2 regions of the Glaciecola sp. SC05 genome follow, and region 1 is predicted to be linked to the other one. Evidence: predicted binding sites of a transcription regulator. Region 1 holds the regulator's gene; the other holds the start of a gene.

Region 1 (5,803 bases):
ATGATGCCGACGGTTAAAGGCCTAGTAGTTCAGTTTGAGGACCAAAGCTACACTAGCACCATGGAAAATGGATATACAATCACGCAGGGGACCTTAACCTTAAATGAAGCGTTTTTTGAGGCTGGCAAGCCTATCAATTTACCCATTGAACCGTTACGCATAACCGCGCTAGCTACTAATTAAACTAAGTATTCTTAGCATCATCATTTTTTATATTAAGCTGGTAAGCAATTTGTTCTGCCAGCCTTTGTACGCTTCTTTCACCTCTATCGGCAAGTTCTTTTGCGCGATGAAACTCTAAAAGACCTACGTCACCTAACTGAGGCTCAATCAGTACATCGGGTGGATCGCCTGCAAGCCTTGAGCGAGTAACTCTCGCTTGCAGTATCTCCAATGAGCTGCTCATTACACCCATTATTCCTGGCGCAGCCATTTTGTTAGCTTTGGGCGCGGGAGAAAACCACTGCTTCATAAAACCACTAGAGCCCTTACTAATTAATTCATCGGTTTTCTTTTGCGATGCAATGTGTTCCTTTTCTGATTTTTCGATTAGCTGCGGTCGAAAATCAGCACTCAAATTCACTGCGATCACAAAGTCAGCGCCCAATTGTCTGCATTGGTTCACCGGCACAGGATTCACTACTGCACCATCGACCAACCAGCGACCATGATGTTCGATAGGCGGAAACAGTGCCGGGATAGCGCAGGAGGCCTGGATTGCTTCGCTTATACTGCCTTTATTAAAAGCGACTTCTTTACCTGAGTAGAGATCGGTTGCGACAGCGGTAAAAGGTTTGTCCATTAGCTCAAAGGTTTGCGCACAAAATTCTTCACGATGCTTTTCAAACACCTTTTGACCGCTGGCTAAGCCTCCACGCCGAAAGCCTACGCCGAGCAAGCCGAAAACTTGCCATTCAGTTAATGTGTTTGCCCATGTTTCAAGCTCTGTGAGTTTGCCACTTGCATAAGCCGAACCTACATATGCGCCGATAGAGCAGCCGGCCACCACATCAATTTTGACGCCAATGTCTTCTAAGGCTTTGATAATACCTATGTGCGCCCAACCACGAGCGGCACCGGCGCCTAACGCTAAGCCAATCTTCACAACAACTCCTTATTTGATGGATTTATTTTAGTTCAATAATAGTGGCGCTGGGCTCGTCCACTGAGAAATACTTTGGAACGTCGACTTTATCAAATGCGATATCACCTTCTCCAGACAATATGGTGTTGGTATCAAGACTTTTAAAGTCAAACTGCTGATGATCTAGCATATGAGATGGCACGATATTCTGCATGGCGCTGAACATTGATTCAATGCGCCCTGGAAAGCGCTTCTGCCAGTCTTGCAGCATCATTTTAATATTTTTGCGCTGTAAGTTTTCTTGTGAACCACATAAGTTACAAGGAATAATCGGAAATGCCATGTTTTGTGAATAGCGCTCAATGTCGACCTCTTTGCAATATGCGAGCGGTCTTATAACCATATGCTCGCCGTTATCACTTAACAGTTTTGGCGGCATCGACTTTATTTTTCCGCCATAGAACATATTTAAAAATAAGGTTTCAATCATATCATCACGGTGATGGCCCAAAGCAATTTTGGTGGCTCCAAGAGTTTTAGAGGTCTTATATAAAATGCCTCTGCGCAGCCGCGAGCAAAGTGAGCAGGTTGTTTTGCCTTCAGGGACTTTGTCTAATACGATGGAGTAGGTGTCCTCTTCCACTATTTCAAAATCTACGCCTAGTTCACTTAAATAATTAGGCAAAATGTGCTCCGGGAAGCCCGGTTGCTTTTGGTCTAAATTGACCGCAATAATCGAAAACTGAATGGGAGCAATACGCTGCAGATAAAGCAGTATGTCGAGCATAGTGTAACTGTCTTTGCCGCCTGACAAGCAAACCATGATGCGGTCACCGTCTTCAATCATATTGAAATCGGCGATGGCTTTGCCCACTTCACGACGAAGCCGCTTTTGCAGTTTATTAAAATTGTATGTAGCTTTTGGCTTAACTGACATAGTCTGTGCTTTATCCGTATTAAAAACATTGAGTAAAATGAAAACGCCGCAAGTATACGAAATTTGCGGCGTTTTTTCATCTACTGCATGCGTGAATATTGCGCGCAAATCGATAGAAAGCTAGTCAGCGTGGTCAAATATCCAATTCATTGAACCTGCGGCTTTATCACTAGCGTGTCACAGTTGACTCTATCTATAATATGTTCCGCAGTATTGCCTAACAGGGCTGCTGAAATTCCTCTGCGGCCAACTGAACCCAAAACTAGTAACTCTGCATCGAGCTTATCACAAAGGCCGGGCACAACATCTTCAGGTAAGCCTTCGCTAACATGTATATTTTGATCTGGTAATTTGTGCAGTTTGGCAATTGCCTTCACTTCTTTCTCATGTTTTGCTTGGATATCAAGGTTGTATGCCTGAGCGTTAAAACTTGGTACCTCTATCGCAACATGCATAGGTGCGCCGGCAAAAGTGTTGGCTAAATGTAAGCTACCCTTTACCAGTTGTGATAAATCTGCGCTGATCTGAGTGACTCGCTCACTTAATAGATTATGCACTTTGTCATTTGTATCTATGCTGATAGCAGCCACTATGTTGCCGTTTTCAGGCCAGTCGTGGTTTTTAACCATCAATACATTCATGGGGCTGAAGCGCAGCAGATGCCAATCATTCGGAGTAAATATTTTTTGAGCGATTTTATTGTGTTCTTTGCAACTTTTTACAATTAAATCACAGTGTTCGTGAGTTGCGGTATCAATGATCCCGCGATATAGCGATTTATGCCAAACTGATTTAATCTCTACATTCACCGCCCCACATTTGTTTATATACTGATTCATGGCCTTAACTTGACCATTCATCAATGCGGCCTTCATATCCACGCGTTGGTCAGTGCTCAGAAAGTTCGTCATATCGTAGGTTTCATCATAAATACAGCTGACTAACAGAATATTTGCATGCAGTTTATTGGCTAGGAAACAGGCTCTGTCAAAAGCCGGTTGAACATCATGATAGGGGTCAAATACCACTAAAATTCGTGAACAGTTAAACATATGTGCTCTCCACTGATGGTTATAGCTCTAGGGTTTGTTGATCTTAGTATAAAACACAATAAAAAAGGTGGTCAGCATCTGCATGCCGCCACCTTGTGTTAGATCAATGAAGGGTTAAAAAGTTAATTAGATGCCGAAAAAGACATTTCACTTTCAGGCATACGCTGCCTGACACCATCAAAATCCACTATGCTAATGAGTTTGCCATCTACTTTAATTAAACCCTCTTTTTGAAAGCGGGTGAGCAAGCGACTTATAGTTTCGACGGTTAAACCCAAATAATTGCCAATTTCGTTACGGGTCATCGATAGATTAAACTGTTTGGCTGAGTAACCGCGTTCGTCAAAGCGTTTCGATAAATCGTTAATGAAATGCAACAAGCGCTCTTCAGCGCTGCGTTTACTTAACAGCATCATCAGATCATGGTCGTGTTTGATTTCAGCACTCATGAAACGCATGATTTGTTTACGTAATGCAGGGTAACGCTCAGATACTGCGTCTAATGTGTCGTAGGGCAATTCACACACCATCGCCGTTTCAAGAGCTTGGGAGTAGCTTTGATGCATATTGTCTTTTAAAGCATCAAAACCGATAATGTCGCCGGGAAAATGAAAGCCCGTAATTTGTTCAACGCCGTCTTTATCACTAATGTATGACTTAAATGAGCCAGAACGCACTGCATATAGGGAATGAAAGACCTGACCAGCTTTGACAAGTTTGTCGTGCTTATGAAGAGGGCGCTTACGTTCGATAATATCGTCAAGGCTTTCTAATTCAGTCTTGCTTAGACTTACCGGTAAACAAAGGTGGCTAAAACTGCAACTTTGGCAGTGGATGGAGAGCTCGGCACTATTGCCCATCGCTACACTCCTTATAAATATTTAGATCATGTTATACCTTGAATTATTGGCAAAATCAAAACAAATGCGAAAAGAATTAGACTAATGGCTATAATATTTCTCGTTAACTTATGTTGCAGTAATGGCACTAAAAAGCTGGCTCCCAGGCTTGTAGCAATCAGCGCTGGAAAGGTGCCTAGTCCAAATAGCAGCATAAACAACGCACCGTTTAATGCGCTTCCCGAAGCTAATGACCAAGTTAATGCGGTGTAAACTAGCCCACAGGGAAGCCAGCCCCAAACCATGCCGTAAGCGAGGGCATAGCCCGGATGTTTAAAAGGTAACAGCTTTTTTGACAGTGGCTGTATTTTACGCCACAGATGACCGCCGATCCGCTCAAAATACGACAAACCTTTCCACCAGTTACTAATATAAAGAGCTAGAAGAATCAAAAACGACGCACTGACCAAGGTTAGAATAGGTAAAGTCGTAGTCATACTGCTACTGGCGATAGCCCCTAGATAACCTGTGAATGCGCCAGCCACGCTATAGGACAAAATCCGGCCGACATTGTAGGCAACAATATAGAAACTCGGTGATGCTTGTTTAGGGATTGCAAACGTAAATGCGCTTGCTATGCCTCCGCACATGCCGATGCAATGAACACCGCCAGCTAAGCCCATCAAAAATGCTGATAGCAGGCCAATTTCAGTCATTTGACTCAGTAGACTTGAGGGTATTCTGTTTTTGGGGTTTTGCTGCTATGTCTGCTCCGCTGGAGGCTTGGCCTTGCTCTGGCTCTGCTTTTACAGCCACATCAACATCAGATTTTTTAATGTCGTCATCAAATAAGATGCTGTAGCCCTGACGTTCTAGATCGTCAAATTGATTGGATTTTACCGCCCAAAAAAACACTCCAATTGCAATAGATACAATAATGATGGCCAGTGGGATTAAAACAAATATGATACTCATCGCAGTATTATCGCATTAAACGAGTGGAATTATATACCACTATTATTGAACTTAAGGACATCCCTAAAGCTGCCTGCCAAGGAGTTAATACGCCCATAACGGCAAATGGTAACACTGATATGTTATAGCCGAGCGCCCACGCAATGTTCTGTTTGATTTTTCGTTTAGTCCGCGCTGCCATCGTCAGCACGTCATTAAGCGCGGTTAACTTGGTATTGAGCAAGACAATATCGGCGGCATTCTTGGCTAAATCAGATGCATTGCCTACCGCAATAGATACGTCAGCGGCGGCCAATACAGGTGCATCATTAATGCCGTCACCAAGCATTATCATCGACTTACCTAGTGCCTGTTGCTGTTTAATATAGGCGAGTTTCGCTTCGGGTGGACAGGCGCCAATGGCATTGGGAATATTGAGCTGCTCTGCAATATGACTGACATTCACCTGTGCATCACCACTTAGAATACTCAAATTGAACTGTTTAATGTTAGCTAATACTTGTTTCACGTCGTCTTTTATTGTGTCAGTAAGCCAAAAGGCCGCAACAACTTGATGCTCGATAGCCAGCAACACATTCGCGCCCTCCCATTCAGACGTATCTTGTTGACCAGTTTGGCTCAGTACAAACTTTTTAGACCCTATATAACATTGATGAGCGTTGACTGTAGCCGATATTCCTTTGCCAATTTCTATCTGATACTGCTCGATATTGAAACCAAACTCAGCAAAGGGTTCGGTAAATGCTTTAGCTATTGGATGCTCCGAGCGAGTTTCTAAAAAACTGGCTAAAGCCAATAAGTAATTATGAGGGGGATTGTTAGACTTACCTTCGCCACCTAGCGGCGGATTGATGCGCTTAGGCGAAGTGGAGAGCCACTGTTGGCTAATAGAAAATGCGCCTTGTGTAAGGGTGCC
Region 2 (5,803 bases), on a different contig from region 1:
GTCGCGAGCGATGGCATGCAAGAAATCCATCAACACTTTGAGCACATTGTTAGCAACCCTCCGTTTCATGATGGTTTGAAAAACGAATATGGCATCACCCAAGCCTTTATTAAGCATGCGTATGCAAAAGGAAATAGAGGCAGTCGCTTAACTATGGTAGCCAATCGCTTTTTGCCCTATCCTGAGCATATTGAAAAAACATTTTTTAAATACAGTGTGTTGTGTCAAACCAACAAATTCTGCGTTTACCAAGGGTTAAAATAAATACAATGAATATTCTGTTCCTCATTTCAGAAGTAGAAGACATCATTAAAACTGGCGGCTTAGCCGACGTGGGTAAAGCCTTACCGCTCGCCCTAGCCGAGCGCGGACACAAAATTAAGATTGTACTTCCTTATTATAAACAGGTGGCGGCTGATTTTGCGCTCGCCGATGCAATGCCTAAACAATCCATTCACATTCATCAGCAGCATTATGAGTTTGGCGTTAAGCAGCTATCGTTGCACGACCTTGATGTGTATTTGGTTGACCATCCTTATTTTAGCGAAAACGCCACGCCCTACTCGGAGGACGCGAGCTCTAATGCACAACGATTTGCGTTTTTCTCACTGGCGGCGTTAAAGATTGCAAGCGAACTTAACTTTCAGCCCGACCTTGTGCACACCCACGACTGGCATACCGCAATTGCAAACTATTTTGTAAAAAGCGACTTTATCGCCCGTCATGCAGTCATAGCTGATGACCAATTTTTTGCCAAATCGAAAACGGTGATCACTATTCACAATGCAGCTTTTCAGGGAGTTTGCGCCCTATCCAGAGTGCCTATACTGGATGATTTTTCGCATTCACAGGTCAATACCGATAACGGCTACCTAAATCTACTCAAAACCGGCATTAGCTATGCCGATAAGGTCTGCCCCGTTAGCCCAACGTATGCCCAAGAAATTAAGAGCATGGTTGGCAGCCATGGGATCTTTGATGTTATCAATCAAGCACCGTACAAAGTAACCGGTGTATTGAATGGCTGTGACTACACACAATGGGACCCCAGCAACGACCCACTGATTCCACACAATTTTTCGTTGAGCAACATGACCGGTAAAGAAAAATGCAAAGTCGCGCTGCAGAAAAAATCCAAATTAAAAGCATTAAAAACGGTTCCACTATTTGGCATGGTTTGCCGAGCAACACAGCAAAAAGGCTTTGCCTATCTCATGCCGATGTTGGCCGAGCTCTTTGAGCATAAAGTACAGCTTGTGATCATGGGAACTGGCGATGTGAGCATTACCGCCGAATTAAAAGAACTTGCAAAACAATATCCTGAACAATTTGCCTTCATCGAAGCATTTTCTCCAGAGTGGGCACACTTAATTGAAGCCGGCAGCGATTTCTTTTTAATGCCTTCAGAATTTGAGCCCTGTGGCTTAAACCAAATGTACAGTCTTGCATATGGAACCTTGCCCGTTGTCAGAAGTGTAGGTGGTTTAGCCGATACCGTAATAGACGCTTCAGACGCAGAGGGAAATGGTTTTGTATTTTTAGATCCATCTTCAGAAGCGCTATTGAGCTGTTTACGTCGTGTATTGTTATTGACTAAAGAACAACCTAAGTTATTACAGCAAATGCAAACAAGAGCTATGCAAAAACGGTTTACATGGCAGCAAGCAGCCAAAGAGTATGAACAGGTTTATACCAGCTAAACGCGGTACGACCTAGATTTTAGTCTTATTGGAAGGTAATCTGCAGCTGTTGTTTATTTACAACTTATCGGTAATAAACATCGTGTTAAGACAATCTTCTTGTTTTTTATTAGGTTTTTATACAACAAATTACGTGGATTGACAAAAAAGTTACTTTTAAAATGATGACTTTTTTGAAATACTGTGACAGGAATCTGGTAATAAGTAATGGAACACGCTTATTTTCGCTGTAATCAGCCAGACATGACGCATTACAGCATAAACTTAGGCAATATTGAGATGGGCATCGTAACTGCCGCCTGCTTCAATTGCTAATGAGAACAGTGTAAAACAATGCAAACGCCAAATATATTAATAGTAGAAGATGAAGTGGTAACTCGCACCACCCTTAAAAGTTTATTTGAAGCTGAAGGGTATAATGTTTTTGAAGCTGAAAACGGTGAAGAAATGCATTACCATTTTGAGAATAACAATATTAATTTGTGCATTCTGGATATCAATTTACCCGGGAAAAACGGATTAATTTTGGCGCGTGAAGTGCGCGACCGCAAAAACGTGGGAATTATCTTCCTAACTGGCCGCGACAATGATGTCGACCGTATTTTGGGTCTCGAAATAGGTGCGGATGATTATTTAACCAAGCCATTTAACCCACGCGAACTGACTATTCGTGCGCGTAACTTACTCTCTCGCACAAGTAATTCTGCTGAAGACGACGACTTACCTAGCAAGGTCAAGTTTAACGGATGGACACTTGATGGCGACAGCCGCAGCTTAATATCTGCCGCTGGTAATGAGTTTAGATTGCCGCGCAGTGAGTTCAGAGCCTTGCATTTGTTTTTGAGCAATCCTGGTAAAATTCTTACCCGCGAACAGTTGATTATGGAAATGACTGGCCGTGAATTGCGCCCAAATGATCGCACGGTAGACGTAACTATACGTCGCATTCGCAAGCATTTTGAATCTGAGCCGAATGATGAAGAGTTAATTGTTACCATTCATGGTGAAGGTTATCGTTTTTGTGGTGCCGTTGATTAGCAACTAACATTTTAGATAACAAAAAAGCGCATTGTTTTAAGCAACTGCGCTTTTTTTGTGTCTTTATTTTATTGGCATCATTGCATGGTTACTGCGCGGCTTCTTCTTTTTTTACTAAATCAAACAAGGTGTCTTTTAGATGTACGCGTTTCACCTTTTGTTCTTCTAAATAATTATCCGACGTTGCTTTATCACCCCGTTCAATGCTAAATACTTCATGATCAATTTCATGATATTGATCAAACAACTTAGCAAAATGGGCATCGTGCATTTTTAAATGACGAATGGTGTGATGATGATCTGGAAACTCTTTTAACAAACTGTGTTTTTCTAATGACATAGTGCTTCACCTCAATGGGTAGATAGTGAAAAGGAAACAACCGGAGGCCTGAATAATTAGCTATAAAAAACGGTAACTAAAAACGCCTTGGTTAACTACACTATGCCAACAATTGGTGTTGAGTAATTTGATCTGAATCAGTTAGTTAAGACACTTGTTAGTTTGTCGATCAATTTACCCCGTAAATATACTCGATAAGACAGGTTGCGGCAGCAGTCGCTAGCAATTTACCTTTTAGTGTGCACAAGCTGCCTTCTGCGATGCCTAGCGATTTTGATAAATTGAGCACTCGTCCGCGCGCGACAAGCATTCGATTCTTAGTTACCTGCTATTTGCATTTCGCTAATTAATACTGAGCCCGTTTGCAAGGCGCCTCTTACTTCTCTTTGCTTGCCAATCGCAGCAATGTTCATGAGCATGTCTTTCAAATTACCCGCGATAGTAATTTCATGCACCGGGTATTGGATCACGCCATTTTCAACCCAAAAACCCGCGGCTCCTCTGCTGTAGTCGCCATTGACAATATTGACGCCTTGTCCCATGAGTTCGGTCACTAATAAGCCAGTGCCCATTTCACGGAGTAAATTCTCATCAGAGTGACCAGTATCGGTAACAATGCAGTTGTGAATACCACCGGCATGACCGTTAGTTTGTAAACCTAACTTGCGGGCAGAGTAGCTGCTCAGCAGGTAATGCTGCAATATGCCGTCACTAATAATGTCGGTATCTACCGTGCGAACCCCTTCATTATCAAAAGGACTGCTAGCCAGCCCCCGCAGCAAGTGAGGCCGTTCTTGAATGCTCAGCCAGCTTGGAAAAATTTGCGTATTAACTGAGTCGAGTAAGAACGATGACTTGCGATATAGGCTGCCACCACTTACCGCACCAATAAAATGTCCAAATACACTAGAAGCGATGTCGCGATGAAAAATTACCGGCACTTTAGCCGTGTCGATTTTACGCGCGCCAAGTCGAGAAACCGTTTGTAAACCAGCTTGCTTGCCTACCCACTCGGGAGTCTCTAGCTTGTCAGCTTCTCTCGATACGGTGTAAGCATAATCACGCTGCATGTCTTCATCTTGCTGGGCAATCAGCACGCAGCTTAAGCTGTATCGGCTGCTAGGATAACCGGCGTTGATGCCGTTAGTATTACCATATACTCGCACACCCAAATTTGCGTTGTAGCTGCCGCCATCCGAATTCACAATGCGAGAATCTGTTTCAAGGCCTGCCTTTTCGGCTTCAAGAGCTTGCGCAAGGGCAAACTCCGCGTCAAGCTCCTGCGGGTGATATAAGTCTAAGTCAGGAATATCGGTGGCTATCATTTCAGCATCGGCAACACCGGAGCACTTATCTTCGCTGGTATATTTAGCAATTTCAATGGCCTTCTCTACCGTCAATTTCAAGGCCTGAGGGCTTAAGTCAGCAGTAGATGCATTACCTTTTTTATTGCCAACAAACACGCATACTCCCAAACCGCCATCATTAGTAAACTCGATGGTTTCGACTTCTTGCATGCGCGAAGTAACTGAGATCCCCTGCACTTTTGACATACTTGCTTCAGCCGCAGTTGCGCCTAATTTTTTTGCGAGGGTAAGGGTTTCTTCGACAATGTTTTGAATTTCGCTTAACTGTTGCTCTACCTGCATAGACTCCACTTCACTATTAATGGCGGTTAAAAATAATACTTATGTTAAGACAGCGCTGAACATTATGTTTTCAAATGCAGCCCTGTTACAATTGCGCCCAGTCTAGCACTATTGATATAAAAAAACGCCCTATGAATAACGACGTATTTGATTCTGACCCTTTTGATTCTGAAGACAAAGGTGAGCACTACGGCTCAGAAGAATTTTCAAGCAAAACGCAGCTTAAACTCGCTTCTGAAGAACTCAAAAAGCTAGGCCTCGAACTCGTGGGTTTAACTAAGGGTGAGCTTCAAAAAACACCTCTAGACGACGAGCTCAAGCACGCTTTAGAAGTGGCTGCAAAAATCAACCGCAAAAAAGAAGGCTTTAGACGCCAAATACAGCTCATTGGCAAGCTCCTGCGCCAGCGCGATGTAGCGCCCATTAAACTGGCTTTAGACAAACTACGCAATGACCACACTCATACCGTAAAAATCTTCCATGAGCTTGAAAAAGCTCGTGATGAAATGATTCGCGAGGGTAACGACGGCGTGCAGGCAGTGATGGAAAAACACCCTCAGCTTGATAGACAAAAATTGCGGCAGTTAGTGCGCACCGCAGCTAAAGAAGCAAAAGAGAACAAACCGCCGGCTGCATCTCGTGAACTATTCAAATATTTAAAAGCAGAACTAGTAAGGCAGTGACCATGAAATATCCAACACATTTTATCAGCTCAACAAAGGCTAAAGTCTTTGCAACATGCCTCTTAATTATTTCTTTAAACGGCTGCTCAGTGCTCACCGGCACCAAAGTATGGTGTGAGTATATGGAAGAAAAATCAAAAGCAGATTGGAGTATTAATGAAGCTAAAGAGTACGCCAAGAACTGTGTGTTTGAAGACTAACGACTCACTTTTGTTACCTTGGACGACTACTTTGAGAATTTTCAGTATGCACTACGATTCTATTGCGCCCAGCTTCTTTTGCTGCATACAAGGCGTTGTCAGCATATTTCATAGTGTGGCCAGTTGTAGAGCTAGCATCCATCAATGCAACACCTGCGCTGATGGTCATCTGGATATGATAGTCCTCGCCTAC

What was found. Region 1 encodes FNR, which switches genes on or off when oxygen is low (the NO sensors DNR and NnrR bind a similar motif). Its sites were predicted from a motif close to TTGATCTAGATCAA; they were not measured.
Region 2: AB9H30_RS07270 (YdcH family protein) is a predicted target of FNR. The motif match lies at 3,206-3,219, and genes of this name have one in related genera.

What each region holds. Positions count from the first base shown of each region.
Region 1 is NZ_JBGIYY010000002.1:189,260-195,062, forward strand. It holds gene AB9H30_RS02660 (DUF2987 domain-containing protein) at 1-183, shown strand, start outside; gene rssA (patatin-like phospholipase RssA) at 185-1,105, opposite strand; gene ttcA (tRNA 2-thiocytidine(32) synthetase TtcA) at 1,128-2,021, opposite strand; gene uspE (universal stress protein UspE) at 2,168-3,073, opposite strand; gene fnr (fumarate/nitrate reduction transcriptional regulator Fnr) at 3,196-3,933, opposite strand; gene AB9H30_RS02685 (sulfite exporter TauE/SafE family protein) at 3,960-4,628, opposite strand; gene ccoS (cbb3-type cytochrome oxidase assembly protein CcoS) at 4,621-4,887, opposite strand; gene AB9H30_RS02695 (heavy metal translocating P-type ATPase) at 4,895-5,803, opposite strand, start outside.
Region 2 is NZ_JBGIYY010000006.1:92,584-98,386, forward strand. It holds gene AB9H30_RS07255 (methyltransferase) at 1-264, shown strand, start outside; gene AB9H30_RS07260 (glycogen synthase) at 270-1,700, shown strand; gene arcA (two-component system response regulator ArcA) at 2,034-2,738, shown strand; gene AB9H30_RS07270 (YdcH family protein) at 2,827-3,078, opposite strand; gene pmbA (metalloprotease PmbA) at 3,396-4,727, opposite strand; gene yjgA (ribosome biogenesis factor YjgA) at 4,859-5,410, shown strand; gene AB9H30_RS07285 (DUF3012 domain-containing protein) at 5,413-5,610, shown strand; gene AB9H30_RS07290 (diguanylate cyclase) at 5,624-5,803, opposite strand, start outside.